DNA from 4 places in the Buttiauxella cochleicola genome. Region 1 is predicted to be linked to each of the others. Evidence: predicted binding sites of a transcription regulator. Region 1 holds the regulator's gene; each other region holds the start of a gene.
The links. Region 1 encodes sigma-54, which starts transcription at its own class of promoters, with help from an activator protein. Its sites were predicted from a motif close to GTTGGCACANNTTTCGCTNT; they were not measured.

Region 1 (4,989 bases):
AATGAACGTAATGAAAATCGCGTTCGCGGCGCATCGACACTTTCTCAGCAAACTGCCAAGAACTTGTTTTTATGGGATGGACGTAGCTATGTCCGTAAAGGTCTTGAGGCTGGGTTAACGCTGGGAATGGAAGCCGTCTGGACTAAACGCCGCATTCTCACGGTTTATCTAAATATCGCGGAATTTGGCGAGGGGATTTTTGGTGTCGAAGCCGCTTCACAGCGCTATTTCCACAAACCAGCAAGCCGTCTGACGGCATCAGAAGCGGCATTACTGGCTGCTGTATTGCCCAATCCGATTCGCTTTAAAGCGAATGCACCTTCTGGCTATGTACGCCAGCGGCAGCAATGGATATTGCGCCAGATGCGCCAGTTGGGTGGCGAGTCATTCATGGCGCACAATGAGCTGAAGTAAATTAGTCTTCGTCAAAACCTGAATTAAACAGGGCGATAACCGCATTCAAGGCTTGCTCTTCTTCAGGCCCGGTAACTTCAATTTCTATGTGTCCACCTTTAGCGGAATCCAGCATCAGCAATGCAATCACGCTGTTGGCTTCCGCCTCCGTGCCTGCCTCGTTACGCAGCATCACCTCGGCATCAAAGCTTTGCACCAGTTCGAACAGCTTCATTGCTGGGCGCGCGTGCATGCCCAGTTTGTTGGTGATCTCAACGGTCTGTTTTACGGTCATGTTTTGCGTTTTTCCAGCGTACGGTGACGGGATTGCACATTTTTGCCGCGCGAACGGAAATAGTCTGCCAGTTGCTCAGCAATATAAACTGAACGGTGTTTACCGCCTGTACAACCAATTGCTACAGTCAAATAGCTGCGGTTGTTGGTCTCCAGCATTGGTAACCACTGCTCAAGATAGCTGCGTGTCTGGTAGATAAAATTGTGCACTTCAGTGTGACGGTCAAGGAACGCAGCGACGGGTCTGTCGAGACCGGTCATCGGACGGAGCTTAGGATCCCAGTGCGGGTTTGGCAGGAAGCGCACGTCGAACACGTAGTCAGCATCGATTGGAATACCGTGTTTAAAGCCGAAGGACTCGAATACCATAGTCAATTCGCGCTCACGCTTGCCGAGCAGACGTGTACGCAACATTTCCGCAAGTTCGTGCACTGACATTTCAGAGGTATCAATAATCAGATCAGCTCTGGATTTCAGTGGTTCCAGCAGGTCACTTTCTTCATCAATAGCACTTTCTAATGAAAGATTTTTGCTGGAAAGTGGATGCAATCGACGCGTGTCGCTGTAACGACGGATCAGCGTATTGCGATCGGCGTCGAGGAATAACAATTGTGGCGAGAATGAGTCAGGCAGATTACTCATCGCCTGTTCAAAAATTTCCGGGTTTTCCGGCATGTTACGCACGTCGATGCTCACTGCCGCAGAAATTTTTCGCTCCGCGAGAGTTTTGGCAAGATCAGGTAACAGCACCACTGGTAGATTATCTACACAGTAGAATCCCATATCTTCTAGTGCACGCAAGGCTACAGACTTCCCTGAACCAGAGCGGCCGCTGACGATCATCAGCACCATTTTTTCACTCCCCCAACTTCTCTTGCTGTGATTTCAACACAACCACAGCCAGATTATTCACTTTCACTACCATTTTCTGTTTCGGTAATGATCTGATAAAGCTCTTCATCGCTTTGCGCAGAACGCAGGCGTCGACAAATTGTTTTGTCTGCCAGACGCTTTGCCACCAGAGATAAAGTGTGCAAATGCGTTTTTGTTTGATCCGCAGGTACAAGCAGCGCAAACATGAGGTCTACAGGCTGGTTATCAATCGCATCAAATGCGATCGGGGTCTCCAGTTTAATAAACACCCCAACGGCGCGGGTGGTATCTTCTTCCAGCTTCCCATGAGGTATAGCGATACCGTTACCGATACCGGTGCTCCCCATACGTTCGCGCGTCAGCACGGCTTCAAAAACCACTTGTGGTGGCAGGCCGAGTTGCTTTGCTGCCAGCTCACTGATGATTTCCAGTGCACGTTTTTTACTCTGGCAATGTACGTTGGTACGAGTACATTCCTTGTTCAGGACATTACTAAGTTGTAGAGCAGAATCGTTGTTCATCATAAGTTCACCTAAGCACCCTGTTATGCTAACGGCCCGTTAAGTAACGAGCCGTCTATGCTGGAACAGTTGCCCGGATTATCAGTGTTGTTTTAGTTTATCTTTATGTTTGGTTAACTGGCGCGCCAGTTTATCAATTAAGCCATCAATTGCCGCATACATATCCTGGCCATCAGAGCTTGCATGGATTTCACCACCATTCACATGAAGCGTTGCATCGGCAATATGCGTGACTTTTTCCACTTTTAACACAATGTAGACTTGGTTAATTCTATCGAAGTACTGCTCCAGTTTGGCAAACTTCGTACTCACAAAATCGCGCAGTGCGTCAGTGATTTCGACGTTATGTCCTGTAATGTTGAGCTGCATAGTGTCTTCCTTATCGGTTAAGTCATACCAGCTGTTTACGCTGATTTGACGGTGGTATGGATAAAGACTCTCGGTACTTCGCAACAGTGCGGCGTGCCACCATGATCCCCTGATCGGATAGCATAGTCGTTAACTTGCTATCACTCAGAGGTTTCGCTGGGTTTTCCGCAGCAATTAATTTCTTCACCAGTGCCCGAATCGCCGTAGAGGAGGCTTCGCCTCCGCCTTCGGTATTCACATGGCTGGAGAAGAAATACTTCAATTCAAAAATGCCGCGTGGACTGTGCAAATATTTTTGCGTGGTCACACGGGAAATAGTCGATTCATGCATCTCGACTACCTGGGCGATATCAGCAAGAACCATCGGTTTCATGTGCTCTTCGCCGTGCTCAAAAAAACCTTGTTGCTGCTCAACGATACAGCGACTGACGCGCAGCAGCGTATCGTTGCGACTTTCAAGACTTTTAATCAACCACTTCGCTTCTTGCAGGTTACTGCGAATAAATTGCGAGTCGCTGTCATTGCGGGCATTGGTACCCATCGCAGCGTACTGCTGATTGATTTTAAGGCGTGGAATGCTGTCGGCGTTTAATTCTACCGTCCAGCGCCCCTGAATCTTTTTGACCAGAATATCGGGAATGACATATTCGGGTTCACTGGTTTGAATCGATTGGCCTGGGCGTGGATCAAGAGACTGAATCAGGCACATTGCCTCTTTCAGAACTTCTTCTTTCAGGCGAGTGACGCGCATCAGGCTACGGAAATCATGATTGGCGAGCAGATCCAGATGATCGCTGACAATCAGTCGTGCCTCGGTCAGCCACGGTGTTTCACGGGCAAATTGAGAAAGCTGGATGAGTAAGCAATCGCGTAGATCGCGTGCGGCAACTCCAACAGGATCAAAACGCTGGACGCGTTTAAGTACCGCCTCCACTTCGTCGATGGTGATTTCTTCATCGCCCATGCTTTCCAGAATTTCTTCCAGCGAAACCGTGAGATAGCCCATTTCGTCAACGGCATCAACAATAGATGTCGCAATGGCAGTGTCGGTATCAGAGAACGGGGTTAAATCGACCTGCCACATCAGGTAATCCTGGAGTGACTGAGTCGTTTCCCCCTGATAAATCGGCAACTCATCGTCACTATAATCTGAACCGGCGCCCGATGGGGAACCGGCGGTATAGATTTCGTCCCAGCTGGTATCTAACGGCAATTCGTCAGGCATCTCTTTTTGTTCAAGCGCCTCACGAGTGTCTAAAGCTTCATTTTCACGAACTTCCTGAGTTTCAATTTCTTCATGCAGATCGGTTTGCTCAAGCAGTGGGTTACTTTCCAGGGCTTGTTGGAGTTCTTGCTGCAGCTCTAACGTTGACAGCTGCAACAGGCGAATTGCCTGCTGTAACTGTGGAGTCATAGCAAGTTGTTGGCTAAGCCGTAATTGCAAACCTTGCTTCATATTCAGAGCGAGCTTCCTCAGGTATATACCCGGCATACTTCAAGTTGCAGGAACGTGGGCAACTCGAATTACCCAGAGTATTAATAATTATACTTCCTACCCTATCAGAGTCTGAACTCTTCGCCCAGATAGACGCGCTTAACATGCTCATCTTCCAGGATTTCCGCAGGCGTGCCATGGGCAATTAACTGGCCCTGGCTTACGATATAGGCTCGTTCACACACGGCCAACGTTTCGCGTACGTTATGGTCAGTAATCAGCACACCAAGCCCGCTATCGCGCAAGTGCTCGATAATCCGCTTGATGTCGATGACGGAGATTGGGTCAACACCTGCAAAAGGTTCGTCCAAAAGAATAAATTTCGGGTTTGCAGCCAAAGCGCGGGCAATTTCAACACGACGGCGCTCACCACCAGACAGAGACTGCCCGAGGTTATTGCGCAAATGCTCAATGTGAAACTCTTCCATCAACTCATTCGCGCGGTCTTCACGCTGTTCAGCGCTAAGGTCATCACGAATTTGCAGGACTGCCATCAAGTTATCGAACACGCTCAAACGACGGAAAATTGACGCTTCTTGCGGTAAATACCCAATCCCACGACGTGCGCGAGCATGAAGCGGCAGAAGACTAATGTCTTCGTCATCAATAATGATGTTGCCAGCATCACGCGGAACAATGCCAACAACCATGTAAAAAGTCGTGGTTTTGCCTGCACCGTTAGGTCCAAGTAAACCGACAATTTCACCTGATTTAACGGTCAGGCTGACATCTTCAACAACGCGGCGGCCTTTGTAGGCTTTGGCGAGATGTTTTGCAATTAAAGTAGCCATAACGAATTAGTTACTCTTTTTCGGGGCAGGTGCTGGAGCAGCTTTGCCGTCTTTCTTCTGCAACTGAGAAGGAACCAGAACGGTGGTGACACGTTTACCTTTTTCGCTAAAGGCCTGCATCTTCTGTTCTTTAACCAGATAGGTAATTTTGTCACCCTTGATATTGCTATCTACCTGTTCCAGATATGCATTACCGGTCAGAACCACAAAGTCGTTTTGTAACTCATAGTGCATGGTCGCTGAGTGGCCGCTT
Region 2 (4,989 bases), on a different contig from region 1:
CACCAGAATCACCTGTTTCTCGGCGCGGCAAAAATCCATCGCCAGTTCGGTGCCAATCAAACCACCGCCCAGAATCATCACGCGTTTAGCCTCGCGCAGCGTTGATTCACAGGCCAGATATTCCTGCTGGCTGTTGAGCGTCAGCATCAGCTCTTTGCCTTCAATTGGCGGCAGAAGGGCGCGGGAACCCGTTGCCAGCACCAGTTTGTCGTACTGCCATTGCTGGTCGCCACATTTCACCAGGCGTTCGCGAGCGTTAATTTCTGACACCCAACTGTTGGCGTTGAGCGTTACGTTAAACTGCTCGGCAAACTCCCCGGCACGCTGCCGGGTGAGGTCGTCCGCACGCTGATTCAGGCTGATAACATGGCTGAGATCGGGCTTGTTGTATTCGTCCATGCTGTCGGCGGCAATCATGCGCACCGGTACCTGCGCGTCATGTTTGCGGATATTTTTCACCAGCTGGCGGGCGGCAAAGCCCGAACCGATAATCACAATGCCATGCTTCATTTTGCCTCCGTTGCCAGCACGTCAAATACGTCTTTCCCAAGCGAGCATTCAGGGCACAGGAAGCTGTCCGGCACTTCGCTCCACGGCGTTCCTGGCGCGACATCCTGCATCGGTTCGCCGGTTTCTGGGTCGTAAATCCACTGGCAAACGCTGCATTGCATGCGTGGGCCAAAATCGGCGCAGCCTGGCTTTTCAACCACGCTTTCTTGCGGTGCTACAAAGGGCGCAGAAGCGAGCGGCGTTAACGCCCACTGGCGGGCGATTTCACGACCGTGTTCGCGGCAGATTTCCAGCGCGTCGATATCCGGACGCCACTTCGCTTTCAGGCTTAGCGACATTTCAAAACCGGCATCCTGCAAACGCGTGGACAAGCGATCAACCGCGCCGCCGCTCCAGCCGTGGGAGCCGAACGCGCTGCCGCGCTTATTGCGAAAACGCAGCCCAGTCATCTCCTCAACCAGCCCGGCAATTTTCGGCATCATCACGTTATTCATCGTTGATGTGCCGACCAGCACGCCCTTGGAGCGGAACACGTTGGTCAGAACTTCGTTTTTATCATGGCGGGCGACGTTAAAGATTTTCACCGCCACGCGGGGATCGACTTCGGTAATCCCTTGCGCAATTGCATCCGCCATCATGCGGGTGTTGTTGGACATGGTGTCGTAGAAAATGGTGATGCGATCTTCTTGATAATCAGCCGCCCACTTTAAGTACAACTCCACGATTTGTGTTGGGTTATCACGCCATACCACACCGTGAGATGTCGCAATCATATCTACCGGCAGATTGAAGCCGAGAATTTCGGTGATTTTGGGAGTTACCAGGCGGCTGAACGGCGTCAAAATGTTGGCGTAGTAACGCTGGCACTGCTCGAACAATTCAGCCTGGTCGACTTCATCGTTAAACAGATGTTCATCGCAATAGTGCTGACCAAAGGCGTCGTTGCTGAACAGCACCGCGTCGCCGGTCATATAGGTCATCATGCTGTCCGGCCAGTGCAGCATCGGCGTTTCAACGAAGATAAGCTGCTTGCCGTTGCCGATATCGAGGCTGTCGCCGGTTTTCACAACGTGGAAATTCCACTCCGGGTGATGGTGGTGGCCATTAATCGAATCGATGCCGTTGGCAGTGCAGTAAATTGGCGTGTTGGGAATGCGCGACATCAGCTCGGTCAGCGCGCCCGCGTGGTCTTCTTCCGCGTGGTTAATGATGATGTAATCAAGGCTATTCAGGTCAATTTCAGCCGCCAGGTTTTGCACAAATTCACGGCTAAACTTATGGTCGACAGTATCAATCAGCACCGTTTTTTCTTCACGGATCAGGTAACTGTTATAGCTGCTACCTTTCAGCGTTTTGTATTCGGTGCCGTGAAAATCACGCACTTCCCAGTCACGTTGACCAACCCATTGAATGTTGTTTTTAACCTGAATAGCCATTTGTCAGTACCTCAAAAAGAATGAAAAAACAGTGCTCGTATTAGATGTATTACAAACGGCGTGCCAACTTTTTATGATATTGATTAATATGAATATTTTTATTTCTGTTTAACTTTTGATTGTCAAAATGACAATGCCGGTATTTGTCTTTTTGACAATTTAATTGTCTTTTTGACTACCAAGGGCTAAGTTAGCCGAATCGTCGTCTGGAGCCGCTTATGAGCCTTTCAATTACATCCCTTGCCAACATTGCCATTGACCTGCAAAGCGGCATTTCTCATCAGGATCGTTTCGCGCGTTTGATTCGGACGCTGCGCCAGCTTTTGGGTGGTGATGCCACGGCGTTGTTGCGTTACGAAGCGCGGCAGTTTCGCCCGCTGGCGATTGATGGCCTGGCGCAGGATGTGCTCGGGCGGCGGTTTGATCTGGATGAACATCCACGTCTTGAAGCTATTGCGCGCGCAGGCGATGTGGTGCGTTTCCCGGCGGACAGCGAATTACCCGATCCTTACGATGGGCTCATTCCTGACCATACCGATTTAAAAGTCCATGCCTGTCTTGGGCTGCCACTATTTGCCGATCAGAACCTGATAGGTGCATTAACAGTGGATGGAATGGACCCTTTGCAGTTCGATCATTTCAGCGATGAAGAGTTGCGCTTAATTAGCGTATTGGCAGCAGGTGCTTTGAATAACGCCTTGCTGATGGAACAGCTTGAAAACCAAACGCCTGCGGTTGTCTCCACTCCCATTACGAGCAAAACCAGCAGCGCCGAGATGGTGGGCTTGTCTACTGGGATTATGCAGCTTAAGAAAGAGATAGAAATTGTCGCCGGTTCTGACCTGAATGTGCTGATAACGGGGGAGACGGGTGTTGGGAAAGAGCTAGTGGCGCGTGCCATTCACAGTGGGTCGGCACGTGCCGCAAATCCTCTGGTGTATCTCAACTGTGCGGCACTGCCGGAAAGCGTGGCGGAAAGTGAACTGTTCGGTCACGTAAAGGGGGCATTTACCGGGGCTATTCATCATCGAACCGGCAAATTTGAAATGGCGGATAACGGCACGCTATTCCTCGATGAAATAGGGGAGCTGCCATTAACGTTACAGGCAAAATTATTGCGAGTTTTACAGTATGGCGATATTCAGCGTGTGGGCGATGACAGCAGCCAAAGGGTAAATGTGCGGGTGCTGGCAGCGACCAATCGCGACTTAAAGCAGCACGTACTGTCAGGTGATTTTCGTGCCGATCTATTCCATCGTTTAAGCGTCTTCCCACTGCATGTTCCACCGCTACGTGAGCGCGGAGATGACATCACTCTATTAGCCGGGTTTTTCTGCGAGCAAAGCCGCGTAAAAATGGGGCTGAAACAGGTCGCCTTGACGGATGGCGCTCGGGAATTACTGCGTCGATATGACTGGCCTGGAAATATTCGCGAGCTGGAGCATGCTCTTTATCGCGCCACTGTGCTTGCGCGCTCCGGTAAACCAGATGGCGAAATCTGGTTGGAACCACAACATTTTCAACTAACAGATACTGAAGCGAAACCTGCTAGTACAGCTGTTGCCCGCGTGGCTGAGGTCGATAACTTGCGGACGGCGACTGATGATTTCCAGCGGCGGATTATTATCAGCACGCTGGAGGCTAATGTGGGGAATTGGGCTGCGAGTGCCCGGCAGTTGCAGTTAGATGTTGCTAATTTACACCGCCTGGCGAAACGTCTCGGTGTGAAGTAGTTTTTTCAGGGGATTTTTGATTTCCTGGCACAAGAGCTTGCTACCCACTCGATAAATTCATTTTTAGGCAGGGCTTTACTGAAGAACCAGCCCTGTCCGTACTGCACACCCTGTTTGCGTAGCCATGCCGCCTGGCTAGGGGTTTCAATGCCTTCGGCCACCATCAAAATCCCCAGAGCCTTTGCCATTTCAATAATATGCGGAGTGACATTTTTATATTCGAGGGCATCGACGAATGATTTATCTATTTTAAGGGTATCAACATCGAGATCTTGTAAATAACTCAGGCTGGAATAACCGGTTCCAAAATCATCAATATAGATGGCATGCCCGGCCTTTCGATATTTCGCGATAATCGGTGCCGTAATTTTCGGATCAGAAAATCCACGTTCAGTAATCTCAAATGCTATTTGTTTTGGATTAACTGAATAACGTGCCAGGTACGGACGAGTAATATCAAGAATATGCAGGCTACGGGCATCCTGAACACCCATGTTCACAGAAATATGATAGTGAGGGTGCTTGCTTAACCAGTCGCCCAACTCGAGGAAAATGCGCTTAATGACCAGCTCTGTTAATTGTGTTACCAACCCGGTTTGCTCCGCCAGTGGGATAAACACATCCGGGTTTAACATTGAGCCATCTTGTTGCTGCCAACGAATTAAGGCTTCCGCGCCGACAATTTCGCCGCTTTGAAGATGAACAATAGGTTGATAAACCACGCTAAATTCATTGTTTTTGATAGCATCCATCAGCCTGTTACGAGGCGATAACAACCGACGCAAAATACGAATTAAGAGTCCACCTGCAACGAGGCTTATAATTAAGCCTACTGGTAGCCAGATAAACAATTGCTTATACCAGGCGGTCGTCATGGGTTCCATTGACGCCCAGGCAATCATAGCCAGGCCAAGATTATTATCCCGGCGAATCACATAGAAATTGTCGTTGCTCTGAAATTCGTCCGTACCTTTTTCCAGCGCTTCGTGCCATGTCTCAGAAATATATCGACTGTTGCTGGCAATAAGCTGATTATTATGTAGCCCAATCATCGCAATATTTAGCGTGTGATTACCAAAGGGGAGAACATCAATAAATGACATTGGGTCAATTAATGCAAGGTGAGGTTTCTTGCCGATATATACCATCTTGCGTTGAAAATCGGGTATCGGTGGAGTGGTATACCAGGCGTTAAAACCATGAATACCCTGACGGTCTGGTTTACCTAATGTAGCACTATGAGTAATGGACTCCAGTGAAGTACACAAAATATGCTCATCTTCCTGGAACATCACTTCTTGCACGTAGCG
Region 3 (4,989 bases), on a different contig from region 1:
GCCCCCGCTCGTGGCGTTGAAACGCCTCGCCCATTACAAAGCTTTTCTGCAAATTCGCTAGCGGGACACGGCTGTAATCGCTCCAGACCCCCATTACTCGGTTGAAGTCGATATCAACGATGACGTTTCCTAAATCAAAGATATACAGCATAAGCCTCTCCTTTGCGCATGGACAAATAACTGTAGCGGTAAAGGGTAGCTTTGACTATCGCTGATAAAAAGGCGATCCGGGTTCTGCGAGTTATTAAGCAAAAAAAAGCCCCGCCTAAACAGGCAGGGCTTCAATGCTTTGCAGCAAAGAAACTTACGCTTCTTTGCTACCACGACCCGCACGTTTGCGGTCGTTTTCAGTCAGGTGACGCTTACGAATACGTACGGAAGTCGGAGTAACTTCTACCAGTTCGTCATCATCGATGAATTCCAGAGCCTGCTCCAGAGACATCTTCAATGCAGGAACCAGAGTTGTTGCTTCGTCAGTACCGGACGCACGCATGTTGGTCAGTTTCTTACCGGTCAGGCAGTTTACAGTCAGGTCGTTAGAACGACTGTGAATACCGATGATCTGGCCTTCGTAAACTTCTGCACCGTGACCCAGGAACAGCTTACCGCGGTCCTGCAGGCTGAACAGAGCAAACGCGACTGCTTTACCCTGGCCATTAGAGATCAGCACGCCGTTCTGGCGCTGGCCGATTTCGCCTGGTTTCACGTCGTCGTAGTGGCTGAATGTGGAGTACAGCAGACCAGTACCAGAAGTCATGGTCATGAACTCAGTACGGAAGCCGATCAGGCCACGTGCTGGGATCAGGTAATCCAGACGGATACGGCCTTTGCCGTCAGGGATCATGTCTTTGACATCGCCCTTACGCTCACCCATTGCCTGCATTACAGAACCCTGGTGCTGTTCTTCGATATCCAGAGTCACGTTTTCGAACGGCTCTTGCATACGACCATCGATCATACGGTTGATTACTTTCGGACGGGACACAGCCAGTTCGAAGCCTTCACGACGCATGTTTTCGATCAACACAGACAGGTGCAGTTCGCCACGACCGGATACACGGAATGCATCCGCGTCTTCGGTTTCTTCAACACGCAGTGCAACGTTGTGCACCAGCTCTTTGTTCAGGCGGTCAAGGATCTGACGAGAGGTAACGAATTTACCTTCTTTGCCACAGAACGGAGAGGTGTTGACGTTGAAGAACATAGTAACAGTTGGTTCATCAACAGACAGTGCTGGCAGCGCTTCAACATTTTGCGTATCGCAAAGGGTGTCGGAGATGTTCAGCTCGCCCAGACCGGTAATCGCGATGATGTCGCCGGCTTCAGCTTCGGTGGATTCAATACGCTCCAGACCGAGGTGAGTCAGTACTTTACCGACTTTACCGTTACGAGTTTTACCTTCGCTGTCGATGATAGTGATTTGCTGGTTAGGCTTCACTTTACCGCGTTTGATGCGACCGATGCCGATAACGCCAACGTAGTTGTTGTAATCAAGCTGGGAGATTTGCATCTGGAACGGACCATCAGAGTCAACGGATGGTGCTTTAACGTGGTCAACAATCGCCTGGTACAGCGGGGTCATGTCTTCCGCCATCTCATTGTGATCGTTACCCGCGATACCCATCAATGCTGATGCATAGATGATTGGGAAATCGAGCTGCTCGTCGGTCGCATCAAGGTTAACGAACAGGTCAAATACCTGATCAACAACCCAGTCAGGACGCGCGCCAGGACGGTCAACTTTGTTGATTACAACAATTGGCTTCAAACCGTGGGCAAATGCCTTTTTAGTTACGAAGCGCGTCTGCGGCATTGGGCCATCCATTGCGTCAACGACCAGCAGAACGGAGTCTACCATGGACATTACACGTTCAACTTCACCACCGAAGTCGGCGTGCCCAGGGGTATCAACGATGTTGATACGGTAGTCATTCCATTTGATAGCGGTGTTTTTAGCGAGGATGGTAATCCCACGCTCTTTCTCCAAATCGTTGGAGTCCATCACGCGTTCAGTGGCTTCAGCACGTTCGTTACTGAAAGTACCAGATTGCTGCAGCAGCTTATCAACCAGGGTAGTTTTACCATGGTCAACGTGCGCGATGATGGCGATATTACGCAGATTTTCGATCACAACTTTGCCTCAGGCATTAGAAATAGCGCGTTATTGTACACGTATTAATCGAAGGACATAACAGGATCACAAAGAACTTTTACAAACAATGTAAAAAGTAATGGTTTGTGATCGCTTTCACGGAGCAAAAAAGGGAGCCACAACGAAAATTGCACCAATATGGTGCTCAAATCTCAGACTGAAGCACTACATTGGTGCAAACTATCCATCGTGGTGCAGCCCTTTTGCACTATAGTGCGCATGATAGCGCCTTTTTGGGGTAATTTAAAAGTTGGCACAGATTTCGCTTTAATCATTTCAGGGCAACAAGCCAATTCAATGACCAAATCCGGGAGAGTTAAGTATGTCCGCTGAACACGTTTTGACGATGCTGAATGAACACGAAGTGAAGTTTGTTGATCTGCGCTTCACTGACACCAAAGGTAAAGAACAGCACGTCACTATCCCTGCTCATCAGGTTACTGCTGACTTCTTCGAAGAAGGCAAAATGTTTGATGGCTCTTCAATTGGTGGCTGGAAAGGCATCAACGAGTCAGACATGGTTCTAATGCCAGATGCGTCTACTGCTGTCATTGACCCGTTCTTCGCTGATTCTACGCTGATCATTCGTTGCGACATTCTTGAGCCAGGCACCATGCAGGGTTATGACCGCGACCCACGCTCCATTTCCAAGCGCGCTGAAGATTACCTGCGTTCTACTGGCATCGCCGATACCGTACTGTTCGGGCCAGAACCAGAGTTCTTCCTGTTCGACGACGTTCGTTTCGGTAGCTCTATTTCCGGTTCTCACGTTGCTATCGATGATATCGAAGGCGCATGGAACAGCGGCACCAAATACGAAGGCGGCAACAAAGGCCACCGTCCTGCGGTTAAAGGCGGTTACTTCCCAGTTCCACCAGTTGACTCCGCACAAGACCTGCGTTCTGCAATGTGTCTGACTATGGAGCAAATGGGCCTGGTTGTTGAAGCTCACCACCACGAAGTAGCAACTGCTGGTCAGAACGAAGTGGCTACCCGCTTCAACACCATGACTAAAAAAGCAGATGAAATTCAGATCTACAAATATGTGGTTCACAACGTTGCTCATGCTTACGGCAAAACAGCGACCTTTATGCCAAAACCAATGTTTGGCGATAACGGTTCTGGTATGCACTGCCATATGTCCCTGGCTAAGAACGGCGTAAACCTGTTCGCTGGTGACAAATATGCTGGCCTGTCTGAGCAAGCGCTGTACTACATCGGCGGTGTTATCAAACACGCTAAAGCCATCAACGCCTTGGCTAACCCAACTACTAACTCCTACAAGCGTCTGGTCCCGGGTTACGAAGCTCCAGTAATGCTGGCTTACTCTGCAGCTAACCGTTCTGCTTCAATCCGTATCCCAGTTGTTGCGTCTCCGAAAGCACGTCGTATCGAAGTACGCTTCCCGGACCCAGCGGCTAACCCGTACCTGTGCTTCGCAGCGCTGCTGATGGCTGGTCTTGATGGTATCAAGAACAAAATCCATCCGGGTGAAGCAATGGACAAAAACCTGTACGACCTGCCGCCAGAAGAAGCGAAAGAGATCCCACAAGTTGCTGGCTCTCTGGAAGAAGCACTGAGCTGCCTGAACGAAGACCGCGAGTTCCTGACTGCGGGCGGCGTGTTCACTGATGAAGCTATCGATGCTTATATCGCGCTGCGTATGGAAGAAAACGACCGTGTGCGTATGACTCCGCACCCAGTTGAGTTTGAGCTGTACTACAGCGTTTAAATAAGTAGTCATCTCCAATTTTAGCCCATCGTTGATGGGCTTTTTTATCCACAAATAACCTGTTGCAGCAACGTTTTTTGCCGCCAGGAAACTATAATGCACCATCACAGTGCAAATTATCGGAGACTGCTGTATGGCAACCGGCACACTGCCCGATGCTGGGCAGATCCTGAATTCTTTAATCAACAGTATTTTACTGGTCGATGACGAGCTGGCGGTCCATTACGCCAACCCGGCGGCACAGCAACTTTTGGCGCAGAGTTCGCGCAAACTTTACGGCACACCGCTACCAGAACTGTTGAGTTACTTTTCGCTAAATGTTGGCTTAATGCAGGAAAGCCTGACCTCAGGCCAGGGCTTTACCGATAACGAAGTCACACTGGTTATTGATAGCCGCTCTCATATTCTTTCCCTGACTGCACAACGTTTACCAGAAGGTTTCATCCTGATGGAAATGGCGCCGATGGATAACCAACGTCGTTTAAGTCAGGAGCAGCTACAGCAAGCGCAGCAAATTGCCGCTCGTGACTTAGTCCGTGGGCTGGCTCATGAGATTAAAAACCCTCTCGGCGGGTTACGCGGTGCAGCGCAGCTTCTGGCTAAAGCCTTACCGGACCCTTCGCTCACTGAATACACCAAAGTGATTATTGAGCAAGCCGACCGCTTACGTAATCTGGTCGACAGGCTGTTAGGCCCGCAGCAACCAGGCATGCACGTCACAGAAAGTATTCATAAAGTCACCGAACGGGTGATGAAACTGGTGTCGATGGAGTTGCCAGCGAATGTCACTCTGATAAGAGATTACGACCCAAGCTTGCCTGAACTGGCGCACGACCCGGATCAAATTGAACAGATTTTACTGAATATTGTGCGTAACGCGCTTCAGGCGCTGGGCAGTGATGGTGGCGAAATAGTGTTACGTACGCGTACCGCTTTTCAGCTTACTCTGCACGGCACTCGCTATCGCCTGGCTGCGCGTATTGATATTGAAGACAACGGTCCGGGTATTCCGGCCCATCTGCAGGACACACTATTCTACCCAATGGTGAGCGGACGTGAGGGAGGGACAGGATTAGGTCTTTCTATTGCACGCAACTTGATCGAT
Region 4 (4,989 bases), on a different contig from region 1:
CGCCGTTGAAGCGCCCAGGGTAAAAGCTGAGAGTTTAACCAGAACATGATTCAGACCCATGGATCGGCAGGCAATTTCATCTTCCCGCAACGCCTCCCAGGCACGGCCAATCGGCATACGCGTCAGTCGATGTTTGATGTAAAGCACCAGCAAAACCACCAACACCAGAATGGCGTAGATAAAAATAAACTTCAGATTGGGGTTATAGGTGAGATGGAAGAACTCATGGAACGGAACACCACCTTCTTCTTTGGCGCGCCGCCCAAATTCAAGGCCAAACAGCGTCGGAGGCGGAGCAGAGATCCCGTTAGGGCCGCCGGTAAACGTCAGCCAGTTATTCAGCACCAGGCGGATAATCTCCCCAAAGCCTAGTGTCACGATCGCCAGGTAATCGCCGTGCATGCGCAAAACCGGGAAACCGAGTAAAGCCCCTGCTGCTGCCGCCATCAGCGCCGAAAGTGGCAACATCGACCAGAACCCGAGTCCGAGATACTGGTAACCCAGCGCCAGTCCATACGCACCAATGGCGTAGAATGCGACGTAACCCAAGTCCAGCAAGCCTGCGAGCCCAACGACAATATTTAACCCAAGGCCCAGCAGGACATAAATTAGCCCGAGAATCGCCACCGTCAGCACGTATTTGGTCGCAACAAACGGGAAGCAAATCGCCAGGGCGATCACCAGTGGAATAATCCAGCGCATGCGGCTTTTATATTCTGGCGGGCGCACATACACGCCTGAGTTATCCGTTTCAAAACGGCTTAAAAAACGCATTCCGATCGAGGTGGTAAAAAAAGCACTCAGCAAAAAGCGCCCCACCATCACCACCGCGATAATCGCCACCAACCGCTGTCCTTCAAAGTTAAAGCTGTACCCATCAAGCACCACACCGACTATCGGGCCAAAAACTATTAACGCCACCAGCCCTGCGAAAATCGCATCCAGTAAGCAACGTTTGAGGGAAAAGCCTTCATGCAAAGCCGTTTCTGATGTCATGTTTTGCTCCCTCACACTTTGGCAACGATGGGTCGGCCAAGCAGCCCCTGGGGACGGAAAATGAGGATCACCACCAGTAGCCCAAACGAGAACACATCTTTGTAATCGGAATTCACCATGCCGGAGAATTGCGCCTCAGCAATCCCCAGAATCAGCCCGCCAAGCATCGCGCCGGGTAATGAACCAATCCCACCTAACACCGCCGCGGTGAACGCTTTAATACCGATAATAAAACCGGCGTAGAAATCGAAAGTGCCGTAGTTCATGGTGATAAGCACACCCGCCAGCCCCGCCATGGACGCACCAATCACAAACACAATCGAAATAATACGGTCGGTATTAATCCCCAGAATTGAGGCCATCTTGCGGTCTTGCTGCACCGCCCGGCACATGCGCCCCAGTTTGGTATTGCCGATAATCCAGGTCAGCAGCAACATGCCAGCAAACGAAGCAATCAGGATGAACACTTTGGTGTAGGTGATTTGCACAAATCCTTCACCAATATGAAAACGGAACACACCATCAAGCATGGTTGGAATACCCTGTTGACGCGGCCCCTGGCTGATTTGCGCGTAGTTTTGCAGGATTAACGACATGCCGATTGCGGAAATCAGCGGTGCTAAACGGGTAGAGTTGCGCAGCGGTTTATAAGCGATGCGCTCGATGGTCCAGCCGTACACGCCCGTCACCACTATGGTGAACACCAGCGTGCCGAGAATGAGTAAAGGAAACGACTGCAAACCAAAGAACGAAAGCAGCGCAAGCCCGATGGCGCACAGATAAGCGGAGATCATATACACTTCGCCGTGGGCGAAGTTAATCATGCCAATAATGCCGTAAACCATGGTGTAGCCAATAGCTATCAACCCGTAGACGGAACCTAGCGTTACGCCATTGATCAATTGTTGCAGGAAGAATGCGTCCATAGGCAGGCAATCTCTTTTAGCGCGGCGGACAAGCTTCTTTTGTAGGTCGGGTAAGCGCAGCGTCACCCGACACTTTCACCAGCAATGAAAGGCGAAAATGGTGGATGACGCTACCGCTTATCCCCCCTACAAATCCCGATATTATTGGACTTCTTTATATTTTCCTTTGTCATCCCACTGGTAGACGACATAGTCGGAGACTTTCAGGTCGCCTTTATCATCCCAGGCTTTTTTGCCCATCACGGTATCCACCGGGTTTGCTTTCAGCCAGGCGCTGGCTTTGGCTGAATCTGTACCGCCAGTGGCTTTAAATGCCGCAGCAATGGCCTGAACAGAAGCGTAGGAATAGAGGGTGTAACCTTCAGGTTCAAATTTGCTGGCGCGGAATTTGTCGATTACCGCTTTGCCATCAGGGATCAAGCGAGGATCTTTACCGAAGGTCATGTAAATACCGTTGGTATATTGCGGGCCGCCTGCCGCAGTCACCATCTCTTCGTTCACGATGCAGTCGCCGGAGAAGAATTTAGCCTGTACACCCTGCTCACGCATCTGGCGTACAAGTGGCCCCGCTTCCGGGTGGCAACCGCCGAAGAACACCACGTCTGGTTTTTGCGCACTGATTTTGGTGACCAGCGCATTAAAATCTTTTTCGCCACGTGACAGACCTTCGTACATCACATCATTAACGCCACGTTTCGCGAGTGCCGCTTTGGTAGCATCCGCCAGCCCCTGCCCGTAAGTGTCTTTATCGTGAATGATCACCACTCGTTTGGCTTTGAGCTTATCGATAATGAAATCGCTGGCGACCTGCCCCTGTTGGTCATCACGACCGCACATGCGGAACATATCGTTCATTTTACGCTCGGTGATGAGCGGGTTGGTCGATCCGGGAGTGATGGCGAGAATGCCCGCATCGTTGTAAACCTCCGAGGCAGGCATAGTAGATGAAGAACAGAAATGGCCGACCACAGCCTTCACTTTGTCCTGGTCGACCAAACGGTTAGCGACGGAAACCGCCTGTTTTGGTTCACAGGCGTCATCGCCCTGCACCAGTTTGATTTTTTCGCCGTTAATCCCACCGGCAGCATTAATATCTTCGGCGGCCTGAGTCGCGCCATGCCAGTACTGATCACCATAAGTCGCGTTCGGCCCGGTAAACGGCCCTGCGACACCAATGACAATATCGGCATGGGCGGAAAACGCCGTTACCAGACAACCAGCCAACACCAGAGAAAGAGGACTTCTGATCAATTTCAGCGACATTTGTATGTTCCTTAGCAAATCAGCAAAGAGGTTTATGCAAAACGGTGTAAGAGCCATTTCAAAAGCAAAAACGCGAACAAAATGCACTATCCAGTCAATTTCCTGTGGTTACAGCGAGGTTTCCTTACGGGGTTTCCTTACGATTTTCACAGCCTTGAACATTAAGCAAAATGGTTGCCAGATTTGGCCACCCGGTGCCTGGATTCAGACTTATTTGAGTATAGAGCGCCGTTTAATGCGCTCCGGTACAACGCAATGAATTTACAGCGGGGATCACATCTGCTTAACAATAAAGCTGTGGTGTTCAAGATTTATGCGTCTTTGCACCAACATAGTCCATAGATAAATAATGGTTACTATTGAGCGGAGAAATGGGCCGGAGCGTGATTTGTATTTACTGATTGCAGATAAGACAAATTCGCCTTAATACTCAACATCTTGACTATAAAAAGAGCAAACAAAAAACTTTTTCGTGAACCCTTTGACATGCCCCCCTCGAATCGTTAATATGCGCCCCGTTAACCGATTCCTCTGTAGTTCAGTCGGTAGAACGGCGGACTGTTAATCCGTATGTCACTGGTTCGAGTCCAGTCAGAGGAGCCAAATTCGAGAGCCCGCTTAAGGAAACTTAAGCGGGCTTTTTTGTTTTTGTGGGTTTCTATAATTCTCTCGCAGCACTAACTGGCACATCCATATGTACCGTTGTGCCAGGCTGACTGTGTTTTAAAAGACACCAGAACAGAGAGGACGACTCAATGATCACGTTATGCAAAGCCTGCGGCACATCCTATGAGGCCAGCGCTTCCCACCCGGCACATTGCAAAATCTGCAAAGATGAGCGTCAGTATCTACCCGTGAGGGGGCAGCAATGGGTCGATTCTGACAGCCTTTTTAGTTCACATACCAATACATGGAAACAGCACGAAACCCACCTCTTCAGCATTCAAACTGTGCCTGAGTTTGCGATCGGTCAACGCGCTTTTCTTCTGCGAACGCCGGAAGGTAATATTCTGTGGGATTGCATTGCCACGCTCGATGACGCCACAAAAACGCTGATTCATTCACTCGGCGGTCTCAAAGCTATCGCCATATCGCATCCTCATTTCTACAGCACCATGCAGGATTGGGCCGCCGAGTTTGAAGCCCCGATTTACCTTCATGCCAGCGATAGCCAGTGGATCATGCGCGATAGTCCGTGGATTACCCTTTGGGAAGGTAACACCCTTAAACTGGTCACTGACGTCACTCTATTACGGCTCGGTGGGCATTTCGCCGGCAGCAGCGTTCTGCACTGGGCAAAAGATGAAGGAATGCTGCTTTGTGGGGACACTGTCCAGGTCACCCCGGGCGCGGATGCGGTGTCTTTCATGTGGAGCTATCCCAATATGCTACCGCTGCCAGCAGCGACGGTCGGTAACATTATCCGCCAATTGGATTGCCTGAAATTTTCGAATCTCTATGGCGCGTTTGAAGGAAAGGAGATCGCAAAAAATGCGGATGAGATAGTCCGCCGTTCAGGCGAAAAGTATATTGCCTGCCTCAGTTAACGATATAGCCAGATTCGCTAGCTGGTTTAAAACTCGTTGTTAGAAAATCATCAAGGGCTTAGTCATAAACCTGGCGGTTGTGTTGGGTCCGGAAATGAAGACTCACTTCCGGGTTTTATTTCAACGGGTCAAACTAGATTTCAAAGGGGAATTTCATACCCCATTCTTTACGCATATTATCCATAATTTTTAATACGGCGATTGTGTCATGTGGTTTCATTATGTCACTCGCCGTTTTCCCCTGGCGAATACAATCG

Region 2: the regulator sigma-54 is predicted to act here: its motif matches at 1,995-2,014, upstream of norV (anaerobic nitric oxide reductase flavorubredoxin).
Region 3: the regulator sigma-54 is predicted to act here: its motif matches at 2,402-2,421, upstream of glnA (glutamate--ammonia ligase).
Region 4: the regulator sigma-54 is predicted to act here: its motif matches at 3,348-3,367, upstream of LVQ79_RS13175 (branched-chain amino acid ABC transporter substrate-binding protein).

Annotation. Positions count from the first base shown of each region.
Region 1 is NZ_JAJSOU010000019.1:8,618-13,606, reverse strand. Features, by position in the region: gene mtgA (monofunctional biosynthetic peptidoglycan transglycosylase) at 1-414, shown strand, start outside; gene npr (PTS phosphocarrier protein NPr) at 416-688, opposite strand; gene rapZ (RNase adapter RapZ) at 685-1,539, opposite strand; gene ptsN (PTS IIA-like nitrogen regulatory protein PtsN) at 1,593-2,084, opposite strand; gene hpf (ribosome hibernation promoting factor) at 2,163-2,450, opposite strand; gene rpoN (RNA polymerase factor sigma-54) at 2,473-3,906, opposite strand; gene lptB (LPS export ABC transporter ATP-binding protein) at 4,011-4,736, opposite strand; gene lptA (lipopolysaccharide ABC transporter substrate-binding protein LptA) at 4,743-4,989, opposite strand, start outside.
Region 2 is NZ_JAJSOU010000003.1:154,918-159,906, forward strand. Features, by position in the region: gene norW (NADH:flavorubredoxin reductase NorW) at 1-510, opposite strand, end outside; gene norV (anaerobic nitric oxide reductase flavorubredoxin) at 507-1,946, opposite strand; gene norR (nitric oxide reductase transcriptional regulator NorR) at 2,165-3,679, shown strand; gene pdeB (cyclic di-3',5'-guanosine monophosphate phosphodiesterase PdeB) at 3,685-4,989, opposite strand, start outside.
Region 3 is NZ_JAJSOU010000015.1:12,653-17,641, reverse strand. Features, by position in the region: gene yihX (glucose-1-phosphatase) at 1-151, opposite strand, end outside; gene typA (ribosome-dependent GTPase TypA) at 305-2,131, opposite strand; gene glnA (glutamate--ammonia ligase) at 2,475-3,884, shown strand; gene glnL (nitrogen regulation protein NR(II)) at 4,018-4,989, shown strand, end outside.
Region 4 is NZ_JAJSOU010000008.1:200,336-205,324, reverse strand. Features, by position in the region: gene livM (high-affinity branched-chain amino acid ABC transporter permease LivM) at 1-996, opposite strand, end outside; gene LVQ79_RS13180 (ABC transporter permease subunit) at 1,008-1,922, opposite strand; gene LVQ79_RS13175 (branched-chain amino acid ABC transporter substrate-binding protein) at 2,064-3,185, opposite strand; tRNA gene LVQ79_RS13170 (tRNA-Asn) at 3,713-3,788, shown strand; gene LVQ79_RS13165 (MBL fold metallo-hydrolase) at 3,941-4,732, shown strand; gene LVQ79_RS13160 (Gfo/Idh/MocA family protein) at 4,866-4,989, opposite strand, start outside.